2 linked regions of the Azoarcus sp. KH32C genome follow. The protein of the gene in region 2 interacts with the protein of the main gene of each other region in a pairwise test. Links are inferred from orthologs where the notes say so. Each region holds a gene or a part of one and is shown on either strand. Other genes may lie near its edges.

What was found. The genes of interacting proteins can lie anywhere in the genome.
Region 1: the proteins of ftsB (region 2) and AZKH_RS18450 interact in binary tests that used the Escherichia coli proteins (3 or more experiments, as listed by UniProt). The link is inferred for Azoarcus sp. KH32C from one-to-one orthologs.

Annotation. Positions count from the first base shown.
Region 1 is NC_020516.1:4,132,001-4,134,990, forward strand. It holds AZKH_RS18450 (cell division protein FtsQ/DivIB), read right to left. Parts: upstream 1,925-2,990; coding sequence 1,076-1,924; downstream 1-1,075. Other genes in the region: ftsA (cell division protein FtsA), read right to left, coding at 1-1,079; AZKH_RS18455 (D-alanine--D-alanine ligase), read right to left, coding at 1,908-2,822; murC (UDP-N-acetylmuramate--L-alanine ligase), read right to left, coding at 2,834-2,990. UniProt on the Escherichia coli protein: Essential cell division protein. May link together the upstream cell division proteins, which are predominantly cytoplasmic, with the downstream cell division proteins, which are predominantly periplasmic. May control correct divisome assembly.
Region 2 is NC_020516.1:2,336,287-2,339,517, reverse strand. Bases 228-3,202 are described here. They hold ftsB (cell division protein FtsB), read right to left. Parts: upstream 1,866-3,202; coding sequence 1,590-1,865; downstream 228-1,589. Other genes in these bases: eno (phosphopyruvate hydratase), read right to left, coding at 1,974-3,202; AZKH_RS10145 (cyclic nucleotide-binding/CBS domain-containing protein), read left to right, coding at 1,131-1,562; AZKH_RS10150 (C40 family peptidase), read left to right, coding at 475-1,023; AZKH_RS10155 (MliC family protein), read left to right, coding at 228-394. In the rest of the region: AZKH_RS10160 (SIMPL domain-containing protein), read left to right, coding at 1-30; more of AZKH_RS10155, read left to right, coding at 68-227; more of eno, read right to left, coding at 3,203-3,231. UniProt on the Escherichia coli protein: Essential cell division protein. May link together the upstream cell division proteins, which are predominantly cytoplasmic, with the downstream cell division proteins, which are predominantly periplasmic.

The DNA of each region.
Region 1 (2,990 bases), 1.8 Mb from region 2 along the record:
GCGAGGCCGCCTGCGTACTGCGGCGCTCCGACCCGGACTGGCATATGAAACACCTCCTCGCCCAATTCCTCCATGCCGGGCATGACAGATGAACCGCCCGTCAGCACGATACCCGACGACAGCAGTTCCTCGTACCCGCTGCGGCGTAGCTCGGCCTGCACCAACTCGAACAGTTCGGACACACGCGGCTCGATGACGTCCGCAAGGCGCTGGCGCGACAGCGGGCGCGGCGGACGGTCGCCGACGCCGGGGACCTCGATCATTTCTTCGGGATCGGCCAGCGTATGCATCGCGATGCCCTGGCTAATCTTGATTTCCTCGGCTTCCGCGGTCGGCGTACGCAAGGCCATCGCGATATCGTTGGTGATCTGGTCGCCCGCGACCGGCAACACGGCCGTGTGACGGATTGCCCCCTGAGTGAAGACTGCAATGTCGGTCGTGCCGCCGCCGATATCGACGAGGCACACGCCCAGTTCTTTCTCGTCCTCGGTCAGCACCGAGTAGCTCGACGCGAGCGGCTGCAGGATCAGGTCCATCACCTCGAGACCGCAGCGGCGCACGCACTTGATGACGTTTTGCGCGGCCGAGACGGCCCCGGTGACGATGTGCACCTTGACCTCGAGCTTCACGCCGCTCATCCCGATCGGCTCGCGCACGCCGCCCTGGCCGTCGATGATGAATTCCTGCGTCAGGATGTGCAGGATCTGCTGTTCGGCCGGGATCGGCATCGCGCGGGCGACTTCGATCACGCGCTCGACGTCCATCGGCGTGACTTCCTTGTCCTTGATCGCGACCATGCCGTTGGAGTTGAAGCTCTTGATGTGACTGCCCGCGATGCCGGTATAGACATCGCGGATCTTGCAGTCGGCCATCAGCTCGACTTCCTGGATCACGCGCGAGATGGCGTCGACGGTCGCCTCGATATTGACGACGACGCCGCGCTTGAGGCCGTTGGTCGGCTGCGAGCCGACGCCCACGACGTTCAGCTGTCCGTCCGGTCGCGCCTCGGCCACCATGCAGGTGACCTTCGAGGTGCCGATGTCGAGTCCGACGATCAGGTCCTTGTATTCCTTGCTCATTGCTTGCCTTTAGTAGCTGCTTTGACGTCCCCCACCGGCGTGAGGGCGAATCCGCTCGGGTAGCGGAGGTCCGCTACCGCCACCTTTACTCCAAGTTTGTCCCGCGTCTGCGGCCATGCGCGGACGAAGCGCGTCAGCCGTTCGGCGACGGGCACTTTTTCCTGATCGCGGCCGAGGATGATCACCATCCCGTCGTCGAGCTTCAGTTGCCACGCTTCGCGCGCCGACAAGGACAAGGCGACGAGCTTCTTGCCGAGCGGGGAGATCATTTCCGAAAACTCGCGGTATTTCGCCTGGACGTAGCCTGACGAGCCTTGCGGACCCGAAAACGCCGGCATGTCGGCGTTGCTGGAGGCCGCGAAGACCTCGCCCTGGCGATTGACGAGCTGGGTTTCGCCGCTGTCGGAGATCGTCCAGTAGGCGACCGCCTGATGCTCTTCGAGGCGCAGTTCGAGCACGTCCGGCCAGCGTCGGCGGACTTCGGCGTGACGCACCCAGGGGAGCTTCTCGAAGGCCGCCCGCACCGTTTCAAGATTGACGGAGAAGAAGTTCCCGCGGATCGCGGTGCGGGCGACATATTCGAGCTGTGCCGTCGTCACCTGCGCGGGCGGGGTCAACACGACCACCTCGTGCAGCGGAAACAGCGGCCGCGACAGGAACCAGACGACGGCTGCGTAGCCGAGCGCCACCGCCGCAAACAGCATCAGGACGTCGGAAATCAGGTTCAGCAGCGCCGGGCGCTGCCACAGGCCTTCGCGCGTACGACCGCGCCCGGAGGCGCCGACAGTGCCGGCGACCTGCTGGGTGAGCGGAGTACGGGGGCGAAAATCAGCCAAGGCGGGCATCCTCGAGGATCGAGAGACACAGCTCAGTGAAATTCATGCCCGCAACGCGCGCGGACATCGGCACGAGGGAGTGCCCGGTCATGCCCGGCGAGGTGTTCATTTCAAGCAGATAGGGACGGCCGTCGTCAGTCAGGATGAGGTCGGCACGGCCCCAGCCGCGGCAGCCCAGCACCTGGGCGCACTTCATCACGAGCGCCTGCAACTCGGCTTCCTTCGCCTCGGGCAGCCCGCAGGGGCAGAGGTAGCGGGTGTCGTCGGTGAAGTATTTGTGCTGGTAATCGTAGTTGCCGCCCGGCGCCTCGATGCGGATCAGGGGCAAGGCCCGATCATGCAGGAAAGGCGCGGTGAGCTCGGCACCGGTGATGAATTCCTCGGCAATCACGAGGTCGTCGAAGCGCGCGGCGAGTTCCCACGCGGCTTTCAACTGCCCGGCTTCGGTGACCTTGGTCGCGCCCATGCTCGAGCCTTCGTGCACCGGCTTGACGAAGATCGGCAGGCCGAGCTCGGCGACGATCGCGTCCCAGTCCGAATCCGCATGCAGGATGGCATAACGAGGCGTCGGCAGGCCACACGCGGCCCACACCATCTTGGTACGCCACTTGTCCATCGACAACGCCGATGCCATCACGCCACTGCCCGTATACGGGATCTTCAGCAGCTCGAGCATGCCCTGCACCGTGCCGTCTTCGCCGCCACGGCCATGCAGCGCGATGAAGGCGCGGTCGAAGCCCTGCTCCTTGAGGACATGCAGGTCGCGCTCGACGGGATCGAAGCCATGTGCATCGACGCCCGCATCGCGCAGCGCCGACAGCACGGCATTGCCCGACATCAGCGAGACTTCACGTTCCGCGGAGGTACCGCCAAGCAGTACCGCCACCTTTCCGAATCTTTCCTTCATGTTCATTTCGCTCATGCCTGTTCCTCGCCGCTCGCCAACTTGCCGGGCACGGCGCCGATCGAGCCTGCGCCCATCGTGATCACCACGTCACCATCGCGCGCGGCGGAGAGAATGCTCGCGGGCATGTCCTCGATGCCCTCGACAAATATCGGTTCAACCTTGCCCGAG
Region 2 (3,231 bases):
GTCAGCGGCACGATCGAACTTCCGGAATGATCCGCAGCATCCTTCCGCCCCCCCAAGGAACCCCTACATGCGCCTGAACGCCCGCTTTGCCGCCCTGTGTGGCCTGATCGCCTCTGCCGGCATGCTCGCCGGCACGGCCTACACCCGCGACGCCACACGCGTCGTCAATTACGCTTGCAAGAACGGCGAACAGTTCAGCGTCGAATACCTCGGCGACCACATCCGCCTGCGAACCGGCGCCGGGATCTTTGCGCTTTCGCATCAGACCGCTGCAGATGGCGAAAAATACTCCGACGGACAGACCGTGTTCTGGGCCCATGGTCAACAAGCGAGCCTCGAACGTCCGGGCCTGCCCGCCAACGGCGACTGCAGCCCGCATAGCCATTCGTTGTAAAGCACCCTCGATTGGTGGACATATCGCAGCCTTATCCCCTATCGTCCGCATATCCGAACCCAGGGGAAGCTGATCCGCCGATGAAGGCAGCAACGCGCCAGGCGGGCCGCAAGGGCCTTCTGTTGATTCTGACGCTGCTGCTCGCCGCATGCAGCAGCGTCCCGACCACCGCTCCGGTCGTCGGGACTCCCGCTCCATCGCTCCCCGAAGAACCGCGCATCGACTATTTCGCCTTCGACGACCCCCTGCACTCGCGAGAAATGGTCATGGTCGCACTGGGCCTGCTCGATACCGGCTACGCCTTTGGCGGCCGCAATCCTGAAGCCGGACTCGACTGCAGCGGCATGGTCAGCTATGTCGTCGAACAGGTCAGCGGCAGGCGATTGCCGCACAACGCGTCGAAGATTGCCGAAATAACGCGCCCCATCCCTGTTTCCTCACTCCAACCCGGCGACCTGGTCTTCTTCAACACCATGAACCGGCGCCACTCCCACATGGGCATCTACCTCGGCGAAGGAAAGTTCGTGCATGCGCCGTCTACGCGTGGCCGCGTGCGCGTGGAACGCCTCGACAGCCCATATTTCGCACCGCGCGTCGACGGCGCCCGAACCCTGCTGGCAACAAGCTAGCGCGGCCGTGAATAGCGCACTATCTTGAAGTGACAGTTCGCGTATCCTCGCAGAAGGGCACCGCTTTGAGTGACCTTGGACAAGAAACCTAAGGAGGAGGAACCGAGATGAATCGAAAGATTCGAGACATTGTGAAAGATCAGGCCATCCTGACCGCGACCGCGGACTTGTCGGTTCGAGAAGCGACTCGCCGTATGGCGGATGCGAAGGTGGGCGCGATCATGATCACCGCGAAAGGTGGCAAGCTGGCGGGCATCTTTACCGAGCGCGACGCGCTCGTGAAGGTGCTGGCGAATGGCGTCGACCCCGACAAGACCACGCTTGCTCAAGTCATGACCTCCGATCCGACCACTGCGAATGCCGACAAGAACCTCGGCTACGCACTGCACATGATGTACGACGGCGGCTTCCGCCACGTTCCGGTCGTCGATAACGGCGTGCCGGTCGGCATGATCTCCGCCCGTGATGCACTCGGGCCTGAAATGGTCGAATTCGAGGCCGAAATCGCGCAGCGGCAATCGATTACCGAACTGCTCTGACCTCGACTTGCCGCTCCGGGAAGCGCATCAGCGCTTCTGCGGGGTGTGCACGAAAACCTCGTTGGGCTTGATCAGCCCGAGTTCGAACCGCGCACGCTCCTCGATCGCTTCGTTGCCGGACTTCAGGTCCCGCACTTCAGCCTCCAGGCCAGCATTCCGCTGCTCGAGCTCTCGATTGGTTTCGCGCTGGGCCTGCACCTGCCGGTCCACGTCCCAGACGCGCAGCCAGCCGCCTTTTCCGACCCACAGCGGGTATTGCAGGGCTGCCACGATCAGCGCGAGGATGAGAAGGGACCAGCGCATACCTGAAGGAAATCCGTTTCAATCGAAACAAGGCCGGCGGAGATCCGCCGGCCTTATCGTTTTGCTGCTTCCGCAACCCGTCAGCCGGGCCGCGGCAATGGTACTTGTTTAGCGCACGCGCAGGTTGTAGAACGCGCGGCGGCCCGGGTAGCTGGCGGTATCGCCCAGATCTTCCTCAATGCGCAGCAGCTGGTTGTACTTCGAGATGCGGTCCGAGCGCGACAGCGAGCCGGTCTTGATCTGCATCGCGTTGAGGCCAACGGCGATGTCCGCGATCGTCGAATCTTCGGTCTCGCCGGAACGGTGCGAGATGACCGACGTGTAACCAGCGCGCTTGGCCATTTCGACGGCGGCGAAGGTTTCCGACAGTGTGCCGATCTGGTTGATCTTGATCAGGATCGAGTTGGCGACACCCTGGTCGATGCCCTGCTCGAGGATCTTGGTGTTGGTGACGAAGAGATCGTCGCCGACGAGCTGGATCTTGCGGCCGAGCTTGTCGGTCAGCGTCTTCCAGCCGGCCCAGTCGTTCTCGGCCATGCCGTCTTCGATCGACACGATCGGGAAGCGGTCGGCTAGCGTCGCGAGGTAGTCGGCAAAGCCTTCGGAAGTCAGCGTCAGGCCTTCGCCGGCGAGCACGTACTTGCCGTCCTTGTAGAACTCGGAGGCGGCGCAGTCCAGAGCCAGCAGCACGTCGCGGCCCGGCTCGTAGCCGGCGGCAGAGATCGCGTCCTGGATCATGTTCAGGGCTTCTTCGGTGCCGCCGACGTTCGGCGCGAAACCGCCTTCGTCGCCGACCGTCGTCGGGTAGCCCTTCTTGTCGGTGAGCTTCTTCAGGTGATGGAAGATCTCGGCGCCGCAACGCAGGGCTTCGCGGAAGCTGGTCACGCCCACGGGCATGATCATGCATTCCTGGATGTCCAGGCTGTTGTTGGCGTGAGCACCGCCGTTGATGACGTTCATCATCGGCACCGGCATCGCCATCGGGCCCGAACCGCCGAAGTAGCGGTACAGGGGCAGGCCGGCTTCTTCAGCGGCGGCCTTGGCAACGGCCATCGACACGGCGAGCATCGCGTTCGCGCCCAGGCGCGACTTGTTCTCGGTGCCGTCGAGTTCGATCAGGGTGCGGTCGATGAACGACTGCTCTTCGGCGTCGAGGCCGATGATCGACTCGGAGATTTCGGTATTGACGTTCTCGACAGCGCGCAGGACGCCCTTGCCCAGGTAACGCGCGGCGTCGCCATCACGCAGTTCGATCGCTTCGCGCGAGCCGGTCGAGGCGCCGGACGGCACCGCGGCCCGGCCCATCACGCCGGATTCGAGCAGAACATCGGCTTCGACGGTCGGATTACCGCGCGAGTCCAGGATT